2 regions of the Paeniglutamicibacter sulfureus genome follow, and region 2 is predicted to be linked to the other one. Evidence: predicted binding sites of a transcription regulator. Region 2 holds the regulator's gene; the other holds the start of a gene.

Region 1 (8,822 bases), 1.8 Mb from region 2:
GCCGCTGCCGGCCACGAGGGCGGCAATGCCCGCGGTGTGCGGGGTCGCCATGGAGGTGCCGGACTTGACGGCCGGGCCGGTGCCGGTTCCGACGCCGACGGAGCCGATGAGCGTGCCGGGGGCCGCGACGTCGGGCTTCACCACGCCCTCCGAGCCGTGCACTCCGCGTGAGGAGGACGAGTTCAGGGTGTCCCCGAGTCCGGACTCGCTCGATGCGGTTCCGACCATAGCCGGGTCAAGGGTGACGTTCAGCGTTCCGGCCTGGGCCGCGGGACGCAGCTGGTCGGAGTAGGCCTTGGTGAGCTGCGCTCCGGGGATCGTGGAATTGCCGGCGATGCCTGCCTCGAAGACCGAGACCTCGGCGTCCAGGATGACGCCGGTGGCACCAGCGGCCTCGGCGTTGTTGAAGCGGGTACCCGAGCCACAGGGGAACTCGAGGTTTTCGCTCCACTGCAGCCAGACCCACTTGCCGGTCAGGGAACCGGGCTCAAAGGCGGAGCAGCCGAAGGCGTTGGCGGCCGGGGCCATGATGACCTCGCCGGTGAGCCTGGCCGGGTCGGCGGCGGTGTAGTTGAAGCTGGCCGAGTATTGCCCGGCCGCGGTTCCGGCGACGTCGGCAGGGGCATTGACGGTGATGCCATCCAGGGTGACCCTGGAAGCCACCGAGTTGGCGACGGTGAGCGAGGAGCGGGCGTTGCCCGGCGAGCCGCCGACGTCGGTGACGTCCCCGGCGTTTCCGGAGGCCACGACCGAGAGGATGCCCAAGTCGGTCAGTGCGTTGACGATGTCGTTTTCCGGGTCGTCCGCGGGCGCATGGTCCGAACCGAGCGACATGTTGACGACCTGGGCGCGGTCATCGAAGTTGCCGTCGTTGTTGGGATCCAGGACGTAGTCAAGGGCCTGGCCGACCACGGCGGAGGAGCCGCCGCAGCCAAAGACGCGGATACCGACCAAGGCGGCTTCCGGTGCGCTGCCCGGGCCGATGCGCATGCCCGCCACCTCGTCGGCGGTGAGCTTGGTGTAGTCCCCGGTGAAGGTGGTCCCGTCGGCATTCACGCCGTTCCCGGCGGCAGTCCCTGCGACATGGGTGCCGTGCCCTGCGGCTGCGCAATCCAGCGGGTTGGAATCGGGACGCGGAACCGGCTGGTAGTCCGGTGCGCTTGGGTCGGCGTTGTAGTCATCGCCCACCAGGTCCCAGCCGCCGATGAACTTGGCCGGGTCATACAGCCCGGAGTCCGTGGCCGGCAGGACATCGGAGGACTGCGCCTCGGAGTAGGCCTGGAGTGTGCCCGGGCCGCCGAAGCCGGCATGCGTGTAGTCGATGCCGGTATCCAGCACCGCGATCCTGATGCCTTCGCCAGTTTCCTTTAGCGCTGTCCACGCCTCGAGGGCGCGGGTGTCGATGTCGGCATTCTTGTTCTCCTGCGTCTTGGGCACGATCGCGGTGATCTTCTTGACGTCGGGACGCGCGGCCAAGGCGCGCAATGCCTCGGCGTCCCCGCGCAGTGCCACGCCCGGAAGCGAATTGGTGGTCGTGTAGATGACATCGGCCTTGGCGTCCTTGGCCGCCGACTTGCCCTTGGCCTTGATGCCGTCGCGGATTTCCTTGACCTTGGAGGGGTTTTTGACCGACTTGCCACGCGGGGCCTTGGCGCTCTCCGGCTGGGTGGCCTCGAAGGCGCCTTCGCCCTCGAACTGCACATAGACCGAGACTTCTCCCTTGGCCACCGACAGGGGGCCGGAGACCTTCAGGTCCTTCAATGCCTTGGGGGCGAGTCCGCCCAGGGATGGCGAATCCGACCCTGGCGCCGGGTCGATCGTGGGTGGTGCCGCAAGGGAAGGGACGGACATGGTGACGGCCAGGGCAAGCCCTGAGGCCGAAGCCAGGATCGTCCGCGCAAGTCTGTGACGACGCGGGTTGGACATGGTTCTCCTTGTATCCGAGGGGAGTGACGCGGGAGGAAACCCATGGCTGCTTATCGGTGTCCTTCCCACGCATATCCTATGTGAGCCGAGGCACATATCAAGGGGTTGTTTGAGATTTTCCCGAATGTGTCCGGACGAAGTGTCGGCGGGGATCGATAACCTATGGTCAGTCGGTGAACCTCTTGGGGAGGTTGGCCGCCCGGAGCGCCGGCACTGCGCCCGGAAACATACAGATGGCATCGGGCAAGGACGCCGTCGAAACGGTTTTCGGGCCGGATGCCGGTGTTCCGCGGGCGTTTTTTGGGGAAACGCAAAAGTGCTGGTCCCGTGTATGCACGGGACCAGCACTTCAACCAACCTGCGGTGTGTGAAATTCCTAGCGCGAGCCGCCCTGCCACAAGGCATCGAAGGGGGCCGCGGAGGAAACGCGATTCTTAATGCCCTCGGTGACAAAGGCCTTGGCGTTGCGTGCTGCCTGCAATGGCGACTCGCCCTTGGCCAGCTCGGCCGTGATGGCCGCTGCCAGCGAGCAACCGGCACCCGACACGGCGACTTCCCCGACCTTCGGGGCGGACAACACCTCGAGGGTCTCGCCGTCGTAGAACACGTCCACGGCATCGCTGCCGGAGAGTCGGACGCCGCCCTTGGCCAGCACCGCCGCACCGGAGAGCGCATGGATCTTCTTGGCGGCCTCGGTCAGGTCCTCGACGTTGTTGATGCTCATCCCGGAGAGGGACTCGGCCTCGAAGTGGTTCGGCGTGACGAACGTTGCCAGCGGCAACAGGGTCGACTTGAGCGCCTCGTCGGTGTCCAGGGCGTGTCCCGGTTCCTGGCCCTTGCAAATCAGCACCGGGTCCAGCACGACGTTGTCCCATGCCTGGTCCTTGAGCGCGGCCGCAACCGTGTCGATGGTGGCGGGGGAACCCATCATGCCCAGCTTGACGGTCTTCAGGTCGCCGGCATAGCAAGTCTGGATCGCCTCGAGCTGGTCGGCGATCACCTGCGTCTCCACCGGCACGAAGCGGTGGTTCCAGTTGTCCTTCGGGTTGAAGGACACAATGCAGGTCAGGGCAATGATCCCGTAGGTGCCCAGCTCCTGGAAGGTCTTCAGGTCGGCCTGGGCGCCGGCACCGCCGGTTGCTTCGGAGCCGGCGATGGTCAGGGTAACGGCGGGACGGATCCCGGTGGAGGCAGAAGTCATGCATTCATTTTAGGCGGTTTCCCGCGGGCGCCCACACGCACGGGGTCATCGGCGCCGCGCCAGGGACGGAAAACGGGAACTAAGACCTGGTGAAGGTGGTCAGCTGGGTCGCATTTGACCACCCGGCGCCTCGTTCGGCACGCGTGCCGGCGGCGGTGTCGGCTGTGGTGACCATGAAAAGCACCGGCAGCCCCTGGCGTGCCGCCGTGGCGGCAAGGTTCGCAAGGATCGCGGCGCGGAACTGCTCGACATTGGAAGTGGCGGTGATGCTTGGGTCGCACAGGAGCGCGAACCCATCGGCGAAGCGGATCCGGCCCCGGCCGACAGGAGCGTCGAAATCCGCGATTTCGACCACGTCGTAATCGTTCATGGGGGCCTCGAATAGGCTTGCCGTTTCCGGCAACGCGGCCACCTGCTCCACGTCGTTGGCAAGCGCCACCAGCAGGACGCGCCGATCGCTCAGGCTCCAGCCCCGTGCGGCAAGTTCCCGGCTCGCGACCCCGTCCGGGGAACCCAGGAACGTCAGCCTGGTCTGCCCCTGATGCCCTGACAGCCCTGGATCTCCCAGTAGGGTGGGCAGTTCCTCGGGAAGGGGCCACGTGCTGATGATTTCGTAGTCGCTTCCGTCTTCGGCGATGCTGTGCAGTCGCCCGTCTTCGTCGCGGACCACCGTGCGGTCACGAATCAAGGCAAAAGAGTGGACCCAGGGCGGAAGGTTTGAGGACTCGAATGGCATCTGGCGGCTCCTGTTCCATAGACGGGCAACGGAATGGCGACTCGGGACACAAAATGAGCGCTGATCTGTGGCGACCGTTGCGTTTCGCGCCCCGCGCGAGGCTTCACCTCCGACTCTACGCCTGTAACTGTCGAATCCGGGATTGCCCGTTCGGCAGGGCGGGGAATCGGAAGTGGGAGAGGCCTAGGTTGCGGTGCGCACCAGAGAGAGCACATCGTCGAGGATGCTGCGGACCACGGGCATTCGCGAGAGCACAACCAAGCGCGCGACCACCGGGGCAACGTTCTTGATGAGTCGCAGGCTGCGTGCGGCACCCGGGGACGAATCGTAGGCCCAGAAAAGGAGAATGCCCCGTTGGACCAGCCACAGCAACTGGGGCAGTTCCGTTCGGATGGCCAACGGGGGTAGGGGCCTGCTGGCCGTCACCACCTGGCGCCACAATCCGAGTTCCATGGCTCGCTGGACATTGCCGAACTCTGCGTTGGAACCGGAAAAGGCCGTCCGAATAAACGCGGGTCCGAACTCGCGAAAGGGCGTCATGATGTCCAGGCCTTTGCCCAACGCAATGCGCAGATTCATCTCCAGGTTGTTCCCCGGCACCAACAACGGCCAAGTAGCCGTCCGGTGCTCCTCGAGTAGCTGGCGGAACAACTCATGGACGATGGCGTCCTTGGAATCGAAATAGTAGTAGGCATTGCCTAGGGAAAGCCCGGATTCCTGGGCAATCGAGCGCATTGTGGTCCCTGCGAACCCCTTGGTGGCGAACAGCCCCATGGCCGTGTCCAGCAGCAGCTGGCGCGTATGGGCGCTCTTGGCGGTCGGCTTTCCCACGGAGCTCCTTTCCACGCTGGACATTGGTCTCAATCATATCCATTTTTGAACGCGTTCAAAACTGGAATCTCCGGTATGCAAGCCGTGAAAGGCCCAATGCGATGGCCCAAATCGGGTCCCGGGAACGGGAAAGCGCCAAATCGGAGGCCGCGAAGGCATGGGATACTTGAAGCTCAAGTGCTAATACAGCGAGTGGTCCCCACGACCCCGATTCCCTTGGCTGCGTCGATCGCGGCGGGAGTCGTTGCGCCGGGACCGGCTTGGCGAACCACTTCTTCGATTGGGAATCACCATGGGCGAAAACACCGCCTCAACAACACAACGTCCGAAGGCCCCGCGTGCCATTTTTGCGTCCGCGGGAAGCCCCTACTTTTCGACAGTGCTTGCACTAATGGCCGTCGTGGTCATCCTTTCCAACGTCGGTGCCGCCAAGGGCGTCACCTTCGGCCCCATCGTCACCGACGGAGGATTCTTCCTCTTCCCCTTGGCCTACATCCTCGGTGACGTCATTTCGGAGGTCTACGGATTCAAGGTCGCCCGCCGCGCCATCATCACCACCTTTGCGCTGGCGGCCTTCTCCACCCTGTGCTTCTGGATCATGATCCAGCTGCCCGCGGCCGAATGGTACGACGGGCAGGCAGCCCTCGAACGCACGCTGGGCCCGGTCTGGCTCATCGTCCTGGCCTCGCTGCTCGGCTTCCTGGTCGGGCAAACCCTGAACTCCTGGGTGCTGGTGAAGATGAAGGAACGCTTCGGCGAACGCGGGCTGGTGGGCCGCCTGATGAGCTCCACCGGGGTGGGCGAATTCGCCGACACCCTGATCTTCTGCTCGATTGCCGCCACCGTCATCGGAATCACCGACATTCCCACGTTCATCAATTACGTGGTGGTCGGGTTCATCTACAAGACTGCGGTGGAGTTCCTCTTTGTCCCGGTGACCACGCTGGTGATCCGTTGGTTCAAGCGCCGTGAACCCACCTACGAGCTGCATGCCCCCGTGGCGGGCGGCGCCGCGTAGGCAAACCGCAACACGAATACGGAGGCGGTGGTCTCTTCGCTTTCACTTGGCGAAGGAGCCATCGCCTTTTCCATGCCCCCGGGGGGGCATGGCACGTCCGGTATTGGATGAGGACGGTGTTTGGCCGTTGGCCACTGGCGGCACCGGCACGTTGCGCTGATTGCGGCCCCGGCTGCGCCTATTCTGGGCACATGGAACTACTCACGGCCGCCGGGCTGAGCTCGGCCGCGGGACTGAACGCGTACATTCCCCTGCTGGTTCTGGGGTTGCTGAACCGCTTCACCTCATGGGTCGCGCTACCCGAGGGATGGGGCTGGCTTTCCAACGGCTGGGCGCTGGGAATACTGGCGGTGCTGCTGGTCATCGAGGTGGCGGCCGACAAGATTCCGGTGGTTGACTCGGTCAACGACGCACTGCAAACGGTGGTGCGCCCGGCCTCCGGCGGACTCGTCTTTGCCTCCGGCGTCGGATCCGAGACCGTTGCCGTAGCCGACCCCGGCGACACCTTTGGCTCGGCCCAGTGGGTGCCGCTGCTCATAGGCGCGGCGATCGCACTGGCGTTCCACCTGCTTAAATCGGGGTCGAGGCCGCTGTTGAACCTGGGCACGGCCGGGGTTGCCGCCCCGGTGGTGAGCACCGCCGAGGACGGGGCATCGCTGGGCCTGAGCCTGCTGGCCATCGTCTTGCCCGTGCTGGTCCTGCTGGTAGCCGTGGGGCTGGCCGTGCTGTTGATTGTCGGCGTTCGCAGGCTGCGGCCAAAAAAGGGCAGCCCCGCGGGCTAGGTTCGCTTTGACGGCCTAGGCGGAGACGGTTTTTAGGCCCTGCGGGTCCGGAGCGCCGGCGTAGTAGCGGGAGTGGACACGTTCCTTGAGCTCGTGGAAGGTGCCGTCCTCGATGGCCGCGCGGGCGTCGTCGACCATCTTCACCACGAAGCGCTCGTTGTGGATGGAAATCAGCGTGTGGCTGAGAAGTTCCTTGGCCTTGAAAAGGTGGTGGATGTAGGCGCGCGTGTAGTGCTGGCAGGTGTAGCAGTCACATTCCTCGGACAGGGGAGTGAAGTCGGTCTTGTAACGCTGGCCCGAAAGGTTGAACCGGCCGTGGGGAGTGTAGAACGCCGAGTTGCGGGCCACCCGGGTGGGGGAAACGCAGTCAAAGGTGTCCGCGCCGTTCTCGATGGCCGTGAAGAGGTCGTCGGGCTCGGAGATCCCCAGCAGGTGGCGCGGCTTGTTCTCCGGAAGTTCCTCCGCGCACCAACCCACGATGGTGCCGAGGTTTTCCTTTTCCAGCGCGCCCCCGATCCCGAAACCGTCAAAGGCCATGGCGCCGAGGTCCCGACAGGCCTGACGGCGCAGGTCCTCGTACTGGGCGCCCTGGATCACGCCAAAGAGCGCCTGGTAGTCCTTGCCCACACGGGCATCGGTGAGGTTGAAGTGCTCTGCCACGCAACGCTCGGCCCAGAGGCGGGTGCGTTCGAGCGACTCGACTTGGTAGCCGCGGGAATTCTGCAGCGTGGTCAGCTCATCGAAGGCGAACATGATGTCGGCGCCGATCTTGTGCTGCACGTTCATCGACACCTCCGGGCTGAAGCGGTGCTTGTTGCCGTCGATGTGGCTCTTGAACCAGACGCCGTCGTCATCCACGTTGGCCAGGCGTTCCTTGCCCGGGGCCACCGCGTCGTCGGGACCGGACTGGTCCACCGATTTCATGTCGATCACCTTCTTGAATCCCGAGCCCAGGCTCATGACCTGGAATCCGCCCGAATCGGTGAAGGTGGGTCCGGACCAGTTCATGAACTTGCCAAGCCCGCCCGCGGTGTCAAGGATGTCGGCACCGGGCTGAAGGTAAAGGTGGTAGGCGTTGGCCAGCACCGCCTGCGCTCCAAGATCGGCCACGGATTCAGGCAGCAGGGCCTTGACCGTAGCCTTGGTGCCAACGGCAATGAATGCCGGTGTCTTGATCTGCCCGTGCGGGGTGGTGATCACGCCCGTGCGTCCGTTGGACACCGACCCGTCGGGGCGGGTCAGCCGGGTTCCGACGTCGAAGGAGAACTCGTCCTGGCGCGGATGGGGGGCAGTGGCATCAAAAGAATCGTTCGGCACCTACCTAGTGTGCCGCATGCCCCCGGCGTGGCGGCAAAAACCGGGGCGTGCGGTGGCTCACCCAATGCTATTCCTTCCCTCACAAGAGCCGCGTTCGAAGGGATTCGCGGCGTAGCGTTGGAGGAAGGTGTACGAGAATGCAGGACCGAGAGAACGGCGACCAACCACACGCATGGGCAAGAACTTTGGCGGGTTGCTGACCCTGGGGCCTGCACACAACGACCACTGGATCGCGTTGCGCACGGCCGTGGGGATCTTTGTTCCACTCTTTGCCCTGCTGGCCATCGACCGTTTGGACCTGATGGTCTTCGTGATCTTTGGCGCCTTCACCGGTGTTTACGGCCGGGTACCTGGCTACGCGAACCGGCTGGTGGCCCAGTCCAAGGCCGGTGGCCTGTTCCTGGCGGTAATCCTTGCCGCCGCGCTGGCCTCGCACTACCTCGTAAACCACGAGGACCCTGCGGCAAGTGCCTGGATGATCGTCGGGCTTACGACAGTGGTTTCCGGGATCTGTTCGGTCCTCACCGGATTCCTGCAATTGCGGCCCGGCGGGTCGCTCTTCCATATCTTTGCCTTCGCGGCCATCGCCTCGATGCCGCACCAGCCACTGCTGGCCGAATCAATGGCCGCCGCGCTGGGCGCGGTACTGTTCGCGATAGTCCTGGGATTCTCCGGGACGCTCTTCGCCAAGGGAACATCCTGGGGCCCCTACGTCGCCCCGGCACCGCTGTCGCGGCCCGTTCGCCTGGCGATCTGGAACGAGGCGCTGCTGTACCTGCTAGCTGCGGGGCTGGCCGGATCCATCGCCAACCTGCTGGCCCCGGCGCTGTCTACCGGTCACAGCTACTGGGCCATGGTGGCGGCTGTCGTGCCGCTGGTGGGCCACACCACCAGGCACCGCGTGCGTCGCGGCGTCCACCGTATTCTGGGCACGCTCACCGGGTTGGTGTTGATGGCGGCCATCATCGCCTTCGCGCCGCCCGTCTGGGTGCTGCTGGCCATGATCGGGCT
Region 2 (8,822 bases):
GGCGCGACTTCAACACCGGCTAACGCCGCCGATTTTCACGAGTGGTCAGAATCTGCTCTAGAAGCAGGTAATCTGTTAAGGAACGTTTAACGTCCAGTTGGCTATTCTGGTGCTTTGGTGCCGAAGAAATAGTAGTCGGCAATCGAATCAGTTTGTGAGGAACCATTATGGGCTCTGTTATTAAGAAGCGCCGCAAGCGTATGGCCAAGAAGAAGCACCGTAAATTGCTTCGTAAGACCCGCCACCAGCGTCGTAATAAGAAGTAAATACCAGTTCCGGGGTTGCCCGGAATTGAGTATGTAAGAAGGTGCGTTTCCCGCAATGGGGAACGCACCTTTTTGCATGTTTGCGGCGGGCGTGCCGGCCGTTGCCCGGAGTCAGGGACGGCGGCGCAATGCACCGAAGCTGCGCCACAGGCCCCAGAGGACTCCCGAGACGCCGGCTGCCTTCAGGCCGAAGGCAGCCGCCCTGCGCCCGGTTCGGAAGTCGTAGACCGGCCAGTTGCGGTCCTTGGCGTGGCGTCGCAATCTGCGGTCGGGATTAATTGCCACGGGATGACCCACGGCCTCAAGCATCGGAATGTCGTTGTGGGAATCGCTGTACCCCCAGCATTCGGCAAGATCCAGCCCTTGGTCCCGGGCCAAGATCCGGACAGCTCCGGCCTTCGCCGATCCGTGGAGGATTTCGCCGACCAGTTGGCCGGTGTAGAGGCCTTCGATGTGCTCCACGGTCGTCCCGAGCGCTCCACTGAGCCCGAGCCGCCTTGACATAACCGCGGCAACCTCCAGCGGCGTGGCGGTGACTAGCCACACCCGACGCCCGGCGTGAAGGTGCTGTTCGGCGATCGCGCGGGTGCCTGGCCAGATTTTCGACTCAATGAATTCGTCATAAATTTCATCCCCGAGCGCAACCATGTCGGCCACGGAGAAGCCTGCGGACAGCAATAGCGCACGGTCACGGATGGCGTGGATGTCACCGAGGTTCTCTCCCCGGGCGACGAACCGCAACTGTCGAACGGCAAACCACGCCACCTCACGCAGCGTAAATGCCCGTCTTTGATACATTTTTCGGGCCACTGCAAAGAGCGAAGCACCGCGCATCATGGTGTTGTCTACATCGAAGAAGGCGGCAGACGTGCCCGATGGCGCCGACTCGTGCCCAGCAAATGTCACGGGGGAAAGGTTGGAGGGCATCCAACCAGTCTATTGCAATCTTTTTTCGCCGGAGCTGTAGCGTTGGGTCATGAGCAGCGTGCAGACCCCGCGGGAAATTACTTTGTTGGTTCGTTCCGGATGCCACCTTTGCAAGGCCGCGGCCGAAACACTCGACGAGGTCACCAGCAGGTTGGATTACACCTGGCAAAGCGTTGACATCGATCAGGACCCGGAACTCTTGGCGCGACATTCGGAAGAAGTCCCGGTGCTGTTGGTAGACGGACGGGTACGGGATTTTTGGGTGATTGATGCCCAGCGCCTTGAGGCATTGTTGAGCAGCTAGGGGCAACGAAGCCGCCGCCTGTCCGCGACACCAAGGGTGATGCGGTGGCATCGGCAGAACTGGTTGGAAAGACATGAAGGTATCCAAGGAATTGAGTCAAAGCAGAATGCCCACCGAACACCAACCAGCAAGCAACGAAGCGAAGCTCCCTGCTGCCGAAATTCCGATTGAGCACGACCTGGATCCCGGCGCATCGGTTGAGCAAACACCCGCGGGTTCACTGGGCAGGATTCTCCCTGAAGCGACCCTGGCGCGATTGACCCAGTACCTGCGTGCGCTCGGTGCCATGCAGGCGCGCGGTGAAGCGCGAACCTCGTCTGGTGTGCTGGCCACCGAGGCAGGGGTCAATCCTGCGATCCTTCGCAAGGACCTGTCTTTGCTTGGGTCCTATGGAACCCGTGGGGTGGGATACGCGGTGACCGACCTGGTCGAACAGATCTCCAAGGCCATGGGGCTTTTGAGGCAATGGCGCGTGGCGATCATCGGTGCCGGTAACCTGGGTCGCGCACTTTCCGGATACGGCGGATTCCGAAGCCGGGGATTTGAAGTTGTCGCGCTGCTGGATTCATCGCCAGATGTGGTTGGCACGACGGTGGGGGACCTGCAGGTCCAAGACATTTCCGACTTGGACGAAATCGTTGCGGCCACGAATGCCAATATTGGCGTCCTATCCGTGCCTGGGGCAGCGGCGCAAGATTTGTGCGACATGCTGGTTCAATGTGGTGTTCGAAGCATATTGAGCTTCGCACCCGTGGTGTTGCAAGTCCCGGCAGGGGTCGTGCTGCGGAAGGTTGATTTGGCCACCGAACTGCAAATCCTTGCCTACCACGCACAAAACCTCGACTCCTAGAAATCGCCCACGGGAACCGGTCTTAAACTCAAATGGTCCGTGGGATTCCACCGGCAACGGCTGAATCCCACGGACCACTTCTTAGCGTTTTGATGATTAGCGGTATCCGGCTTTACGTGCTGCCCGACGAGCGGCAATGTACTGGCTGGAGGGACGCAACCAGGCAAACACGACGCCAACCACTCCCAGGACGACGGAAAGGGCCGTCAGGACCCCGCTGGCAATGCTGAACAACGACAGGACAGCCAGAATCGTCGCGAAGATGCGTGCAACGCCGCTTCCCTTGCGGATCATGAACGCGATCAGAACGTAAATCAACAAGCCGATCACGGCGAACACGATTGCGGTGGTCTGGATCATGGGAATTGCGTCGGAGACGCTCATGCCAGCAGCCGAAAGCTGTTCCTCCAATTCGGGGACTGCCCGAAGCTGCTCCATGATCGCGGTGGTGCTCAAACCGAACACCGAGCTCAGCAGGAATGCGACGCCGGCCGCGATGATTGCCCAGAAGGAGGTGTCCAGTTCCTTGGGTCGATGGGTCGGCATCTGGGGCGGAGCAAAGTTGCCTTGCGGCGGAACGGGGAAGCCGCCGTATGGCTGCTGGCCGTAGGGCGTCTGCGGCGGCTGCTGACCGTATGGGTTGTTTGCTGGGGCGGGCTGGCCGTACGGGTTGGGGTGCTGGCCGTACGGATTAGTTGGCGGAGTCCCGTTCTGTGGAGGTTGGCCGTAGGGAGGTTGTCCGGCGGCATTCGGATCCTGCGGTGCGCGCTGTCCGTACTGCGGGGGTGCCGGTTCCTGCGATGGCTTCTCTGGGTTCACGGGATCATTCTCAGGGGTTGACATGACCTGCTCCTTTAGTTTGACGAACTACGGCTTACCCTCACGATATCGGTTGAAGATTGCTTTTCACCCCTCCGAAAGGATGGTTTTCCGATTGGATCGGGACACTCGCCGAAGTCCTTCCTCGGGACAGGGATCGCACGCCGCCGACGAGGACGCGATGTCGTTTCCGGTTCAGCAATTGCGCTTTCGGTGCTCGCCATGAGCCTCGTGCGTGGGCAAAATCAAGTGTCCGGTTTAGGTAACGGTACAAAGATTTGAGACACTTAAACTATGTCGACTGCCACCGTTCACCTGCTTCGTCACGGCGAAGTGTATAACCCGGACAGGGTCCTCTACGGTCGACTACCGGAATTTCACCTTTCCGATCTAGGCAACCAAATGGCCGAGCGCGCCGCGGAATACTTCACGGAGCAACGGAACGCGGGTGCCAATATCACCTACTTGGTGTCGTCTCCGCTCGTTCGGGCTCAGGAAACGGCAATGCCGACATCGCAGGCTTTGGGCCTGGAAATCATGACAGATGATCGCATTATCGAAGCGGAGAACCGCTTCCAAGGACTTTCCCAGATCAAGAATCGACTGAGGGAACCAAAATATTGGTCCTATGTCGTCAATCCATTTCGTCCATCCTGGGGGGAACCCTACCGGGACCAGGTGGAACGAATGATGACCGCCATTGTTGAACACCGTGATCGCGCGGTCGAACTTGGCGGACGGGGGGCGCAAGCCATTTTGGTCAGCCATCAGCTGCCCATCTGGGTGACACGCCGCTCCGCCGAGGGCAGAGCCCTATGGCACGACCCGCGGAAACGCGAGTGCACTCTCACCTCCGTGACTAGCCTGGACTTTGATGGTGAAAGTCTGGTCGCAGTCCGATATGCAGAACCTAGCGTGGACCTTCTGGCGAACGCTGCGAACATCCCTGGAGCTTGAGATCATGATCGATCCCATCTCGTCCCGAGCACAGCGCTTGGGACGACGTACATTCTTGCGCGCAGCACTGCTTGGTGCCGCCGTGCTGCCGCTGGCAGCGTGTGTGGGGGACGAAGATCCCCTAGCCAAGCAGGCAAGGGAAGGCAACAACAAGAATTACATTGCCGGTGACGGTTCTGTGGAGGAATACGGTCCAGCTTCACGCACCGAACCCGTAAAGATCAACGCGGTGGCCTATGACGGAACCACTATCGATTCGGCCACTTGGGCCGGGCAGGCTACTGTCTTGAATTTTTGGTATGCGGCTTGTGCTCCATGCCGGATCGAAGCCCCGCACATGGTCGAACTCAATGAGGAGTTCAAGGGCAAAGCGGAATTCATCGGCATCAACGTGCGGGATGAGAAGGAAGCGGCAGAAGCCTTTGAGCGCACCTTCGGAATCAAATACCCCTCTGTGCAGGACACTCAGGGGACGATCCAACTCGCCATGACCAAATACGTTCCGCTTAAGGCCGTACCGACCACGTTGGTGCTGGACAAGCAGGGGCGCGTTTCTGCCCGCATTCTTGGTGTTGCCGACAAACCCACACTCAAGGCCCTGATAACCACGGCTCTCACCGAGTCGTTGTGATCGACTCCGTGCTGGCCGGCGCCTTGACGCTACCGGCCCAAGGCAACCAATTTGCTGAGATCATCCAGGACGGTTCACTGATTCTCGCGGTTCCCGTTGCCATCCTTGCAGGGCTCGTCTCCTTTCTGTCGCCTTGCGTGTTGCCTTTGGTTCCCGGCTATTTGGGGTACGTCACTGGCCTGTCCGGTGCCGACCTCGCAGATCAAAAGCGCGGCCGTATGGTCACAGGCATCGGCCTGTTTATCCTGGGCTTCACTGCCGTCTTTGTCCTGGCGGGCGTGGTCTTTTCGCAAATCGCTGCGTGGATGCAATTCGAGGGTGCCTGGATCATCCAGGTCTTGGGCGCGGTAGTGATTCTCATGGGTGTCGTTTTCATGGGTGGCTTTTCCTTCATGCAACGCGATGCGAAGATCCATCGGAAACCACCTGCCGGCCTTTGGGGTGCTCCGGTTCTGGGAGTCACTTTCGGCCTGGGATGGGCGCCATGTATCGGCCCTACGTTGGCTGCGGTGCTGGCCATGAGCACAGGAATCGACCCAAACCCCGCCAAGGGTGCCTTGTTGACGTTCTTCTACTGCATGGGTCTGGGGCTCCCGTTTCTCTTCATCGCCACGGCGCTTCGGCGTGGCATGGGGGCCATGAAGTTCTTCCGTCGGCACCAGTTGGCGATCATGCGCTTCGGCGGCGGCATGTTGATACTTCTGGGAATCTTGATGGCCACCGGCCTATGGGGTTCCTGGGTTACGCAATTACAGGATTGGTTCACCAATGAGGTCAGGTTGCCCATCTAATGGCAAAAAGAGATTCTAAAAAAGATGTAGCGGTCCCGGCCCTCGGTTTCAAGGGCATGCTCCGATGGGGCTGGACCCAGCTCACCAGCATGCGCACGGCGCTCTTCCTGCTTCTGCTTTTGGCCGTGGCAGCAGTACCCGGGTCGCTTTTCCCCCAGCGCTCCATCAACCCGGAGCAGGTGACAACCTACCTGACCAATAAGCCGACGACCGGGGAATGGCTCGACCGTTTCCAGCTCTTCGACGTCTATTCTTCGGTGTGGTTCTCGGCGATCTACCTATTGCTGTTCATCTCCCTGGTCGGGTGCATCCTGCCGCGCGTAAAAAAGCACGCGCAGGCGCTTCGCACACCGCCACCCAGAACCCCGTCACGACTTAACCGGTTGCCCCAGAACGGCACCATCGAGATCCAGACTGCTGACGAGTCGGGAATCAGCGACGAACAAGTCGTACGGGATATCACCGGGCTTCTCAAGAAGCGTGGGTACCGCTCCGAAGCCAGGCCAGAGGGCGCCAGCCCATCAGTAGGCGCGGAACGTGGATACAGTCGTGAAATCGGCAACCTGCTCTTTCACATCTCCCTCGTTGGCCTATTGGCCTCGGTTGGAGTCGGTGGCGCCTTCGGGTACAACGGACAGCGGGTACTTGTCGAGGGGGAGACCTTCGTGAATTCCTTGGTGTCCTACGATTCCTTCAAGCCCGGAACCTGGTTCCAGGAAGACTCCCTGGATCCATATTCGGTAAAGCTCGACAAGTTCAATATCACCTTTGACCGCGAATCCACGACACACTTCGGCCAGCCAATCGATTTCACGGCCGAGGTCGAGACCCGGCGCAGTCCGGATGCCGAACCTGAGAAGGAAAAACTTCGGGTCAACCATCCGTTGCGCATCGATGGCGCTGACATGTACCTGGTTGGCAACGGCTACGCCCCCGTCGTTACAGTACGTGACGGCAACGGAGACATCTCCTTCAGCGGTCCCGTGGTCTCGGTGCCCCAGGATGGCATGTACACCTCGTTGATGGTCGTCAAGGTCCCCGACGCGAATCCCGAGCAACTTGGATTCCAGGGATTCCTTCTGCCCACGGCCATGACCGATGAGACTGGGTTTGCAATATCCGGCGACCCGAACGCGATCAACCCGCAGCTGCAGCTGAACTCCTACTACGGGAACCTGGGACTGGATGACGGTACGCCACAGAATGTGTACGTGCTTGAAACTGACGAGCTCACCGAACTCAACAGTAGAAACCTTGATGCAGGCGGAATTGTCTTGGGTGCCGGGCAGACGTACGAATTGCCCGATGGAAAGGGCAGCATTTCCTTTGACGGGCTCAAGCGTTTCATTGGCGTGGATATCGCCTATGACCCCAGCAAGCGCCCGGTGGCAATCTTTGCGGCGCTTGCCTTGTTGGGATTGGCCATCTCGCTCTTTACCCCGCGCCGCCGTGCCTGGGTGAAAATCAAGAACTCCGTTGACGGCTCGGGCCGCGAAGAGCGGATAATCGAATACGGATTGCTGGCCCGTGGTGAAGACCACCGACTTGAATCCGAAGCCAAGGAGCTGCGTAAGCTTCTTGAGCAGCAGTGGCCCGCGAATGCGCGAGCCGGAGTCTAGGAGACCCTTTGGAAAACGACATGCCCACGATCAACGTGGCCCTGGGACAGTACAGCGACTTGTTCATGTTGCTGGCGGCAATTGTCTACGCCTCGGCTTTTATCGCCTTCGCATGGGACCTTGCCAAGTCCAGCAAGATGATCCAGGAGATCGATGCAGCAACGCTCGCATCGGAACAGAAGACCTTGGTTGCGGCCGGTGTCCGGGATGCCCCTCCGGCGGACGGTTCGTCGAACCCGTTGGTCAATGAATCCATGGACTACACAGCAGCCTCCGCAAAGCGCATGGCAGCGAAGGTTGCCGTTTCCCTGACTTGGCTGGGCGTGCTGTTGCAGGGCTTCGCCGTGGTTGCCCGTGGCATTGCGGCCGCTCGCGTGCCCTGGGGCAACATGTACGAGTTCCTCTCCACAGGATCCTTCCTGGTGGCCCTCGTGTTTTCGATCGTGTTGCTGAAAAAGGACCTTCGCTTCATGGGCACCTTCGTCATCGGCCTGGTCACCGTGATGCTGTGCGGCGCCACCATGGGCTTCCCGACTCCCGTGGCCCACTTGGTGCCCGCTCTGCAGAGCTACTGGTTGATCATTCACGTCTCCATCGCGGTACTTGCCTCGGCCCTCTTCACGATCACCTTCGCCATGAACGTGCTCCAACTCGTGCAACATGCCCGAATGGATGCACTTGCCGCAGGCAAGAAGGACAAGATGCCGTTCATGCGGTTGGTCCCCGGCGCAGCACCTCTGGAAAACTTTGCTTACCGCATCAATGCGGTTGCCTTCGTGATGTGGACCTTCACAGTCATGGCCGGAGCGATCTGGGCCGAGGCAGCCTGGGGCCGTTACTGGGGCTGGGACACCAAGGAAGTCTGGAGCTTCGTCATCTGGGTTGTCTACGCAGGCTACCTGCACGCCCGGGCAACGGGCGGTTGGACAGGTGCCCGTTCGGCCTGGCTGAGCATCATTGGTTACCTCTGCATCGTCTTCAACTTCACCATCGTGAACATTTACTTCAACGGCCTGCACTCGTACGCCGGCATCTAAGGCCAGCCCTTGGAGCCCGGTGGCCCCGTACGCGTCAAATGACGGGTACGGGGCCACCGGCGTTAATGTGCCGGGGGAGAGGCCTCGCGGGCGGATGCAGCAGCCCCAAGCCGCCGGAGGGGCGGGGCTCGGCTACACCGGTGCGGATCTGCCGCAGGGGAGACTGCCGGAAGCGCCCACTCCATGGCGAAGGTGACCGAGTTCACTGTGCAATATTCTGTGTTCGCCGGTCTTTAGGCAATGAAAGTGGCTGAACGTGACCGTCGATGGCCTGAATATGCCGCAATTCTAGGTAAATTCACCTAATTGACCGCTCGATTAGGTGGCTGGGTCATCCACTGTTATTGTTGTATCTACCGACGCGGGGTGGAGCAGTTCGGTAGCTCGCCGGGCTCATAACCCGGAGGTCACAGGTTCAAATCCTGTCCCCGCCACAAAGAAACAGCCTTTGTTCCCGAATGGGAGCAGAGGCTGTTTGCTTTAACGAGGATCCCGTCTCGCGGGGCCTATAGGACAAAATGACCCTTCTATGTCTGTCAAGCGTTCCTTAGGGCCTCTTCATGTGCGTTGAAGACGCGATAAACCCGCCGGGCGAGATATCGCTTGAGACACCGGCGAATT

What was found. The regulator Rex, encoded in region 2, represses fermentation and respiration genes when NADH is low (regulators of the CRP and FNR family bind a similar motif). The targets are predictions, from matches to a motif close to CTTGTGAANNNNTTCACAAG.
Region 1: ABD687_RS16025 (queuosine precursor transporter) is a predicted target of Rex. The motif match lies at 4,737-4,756, and genes of this name have one in related genera.

What each region holds. Positions count from the first base shown of each region.
Region 1 covers NZ_BAAAWO010000001.1:3,523,311-3,532,132, forward strand. Annotated here, with positions in the region: gene ABD687_RS16005 (S8 family serine peptidase) at 1-1,926, opposite strand, end outside; gene thiD (bifunctional hydroxymethylpyrimidine kinase/phosphomethylpyrimidine kinase) at 2,303-3,127, opposite strand; gene ABD687_RS16015 (hypothetical protein) at 3,207-3,863, opposite strand; gene ABD687_RS16020 (TetR/AcrR family transcriptional regulator) at 4,047-4,694, opposite strand; gene ABD687_RS16025 (queuosine precursor transporter) at 4,987-5,712, shown strand; gene ABD687_RS16030 (DUF4126 domain-containing protein) at 5,904-6,494, shown strand; gene tgt (tRNA guanosine(34) transglycosylase Tgt) at 6,510-7,811, opposite strand; gene ABD687_RS16040 (FUSC family protein) at 7,984-8,822, shown strand, end outside.
Region 2 covers NZ_BAAAWO010000001.1:1,747,133-1,755,954, reverse strand. Annotated here, with positions in the region: gene ABD687_RS08035 (helix-turn-helix domain-containing protein) at 1-23, shown strand, start outside; gene ABD687_RS08030 (30S ribosomal protein bS22) at 168-266, shown strand; gene ABD687_RS08025 (HAD family hydrolase) at 378-1,193, opposite strand; gene ABD687_RS08020 (glutaredoxin family protein) at 1,243-1,497, shown strand; gene ABD687_RS08015 (redox-sensing transcriptional repressor Rex) at 1,571-2,347, shown strand; gene ABD687_RS08010 (hypothetical protein) at 2,444-3,190, opposite strand; gene ABD687_RS08005 (histidine phosphatase family protein) at 3,461-4,123, shown strand; gene ABD687_RS08000 (TlpA family protein disulfide reductase) at 4,128-4,754, shown strand; gene ABD687_RS07995 (cytochrome c biogenesis CcdA family protein) at 4,763-5,545, shown strand; gene resB (cytochrome c biogenesis protein ResB) at 5,545-7,164, shown strand; gene ccsB (c-type cytochrome biogenesis protein CcsB) at 7,185-8,201, shown strand; tRNA gene ABD687_RS07980 (tRNA-Met) at 8,562-8,635, shown strand; gene ABD687_RS07975 (IS110 family RNA-guided transposase) at 8,738-8,822, opposite strand, start outside.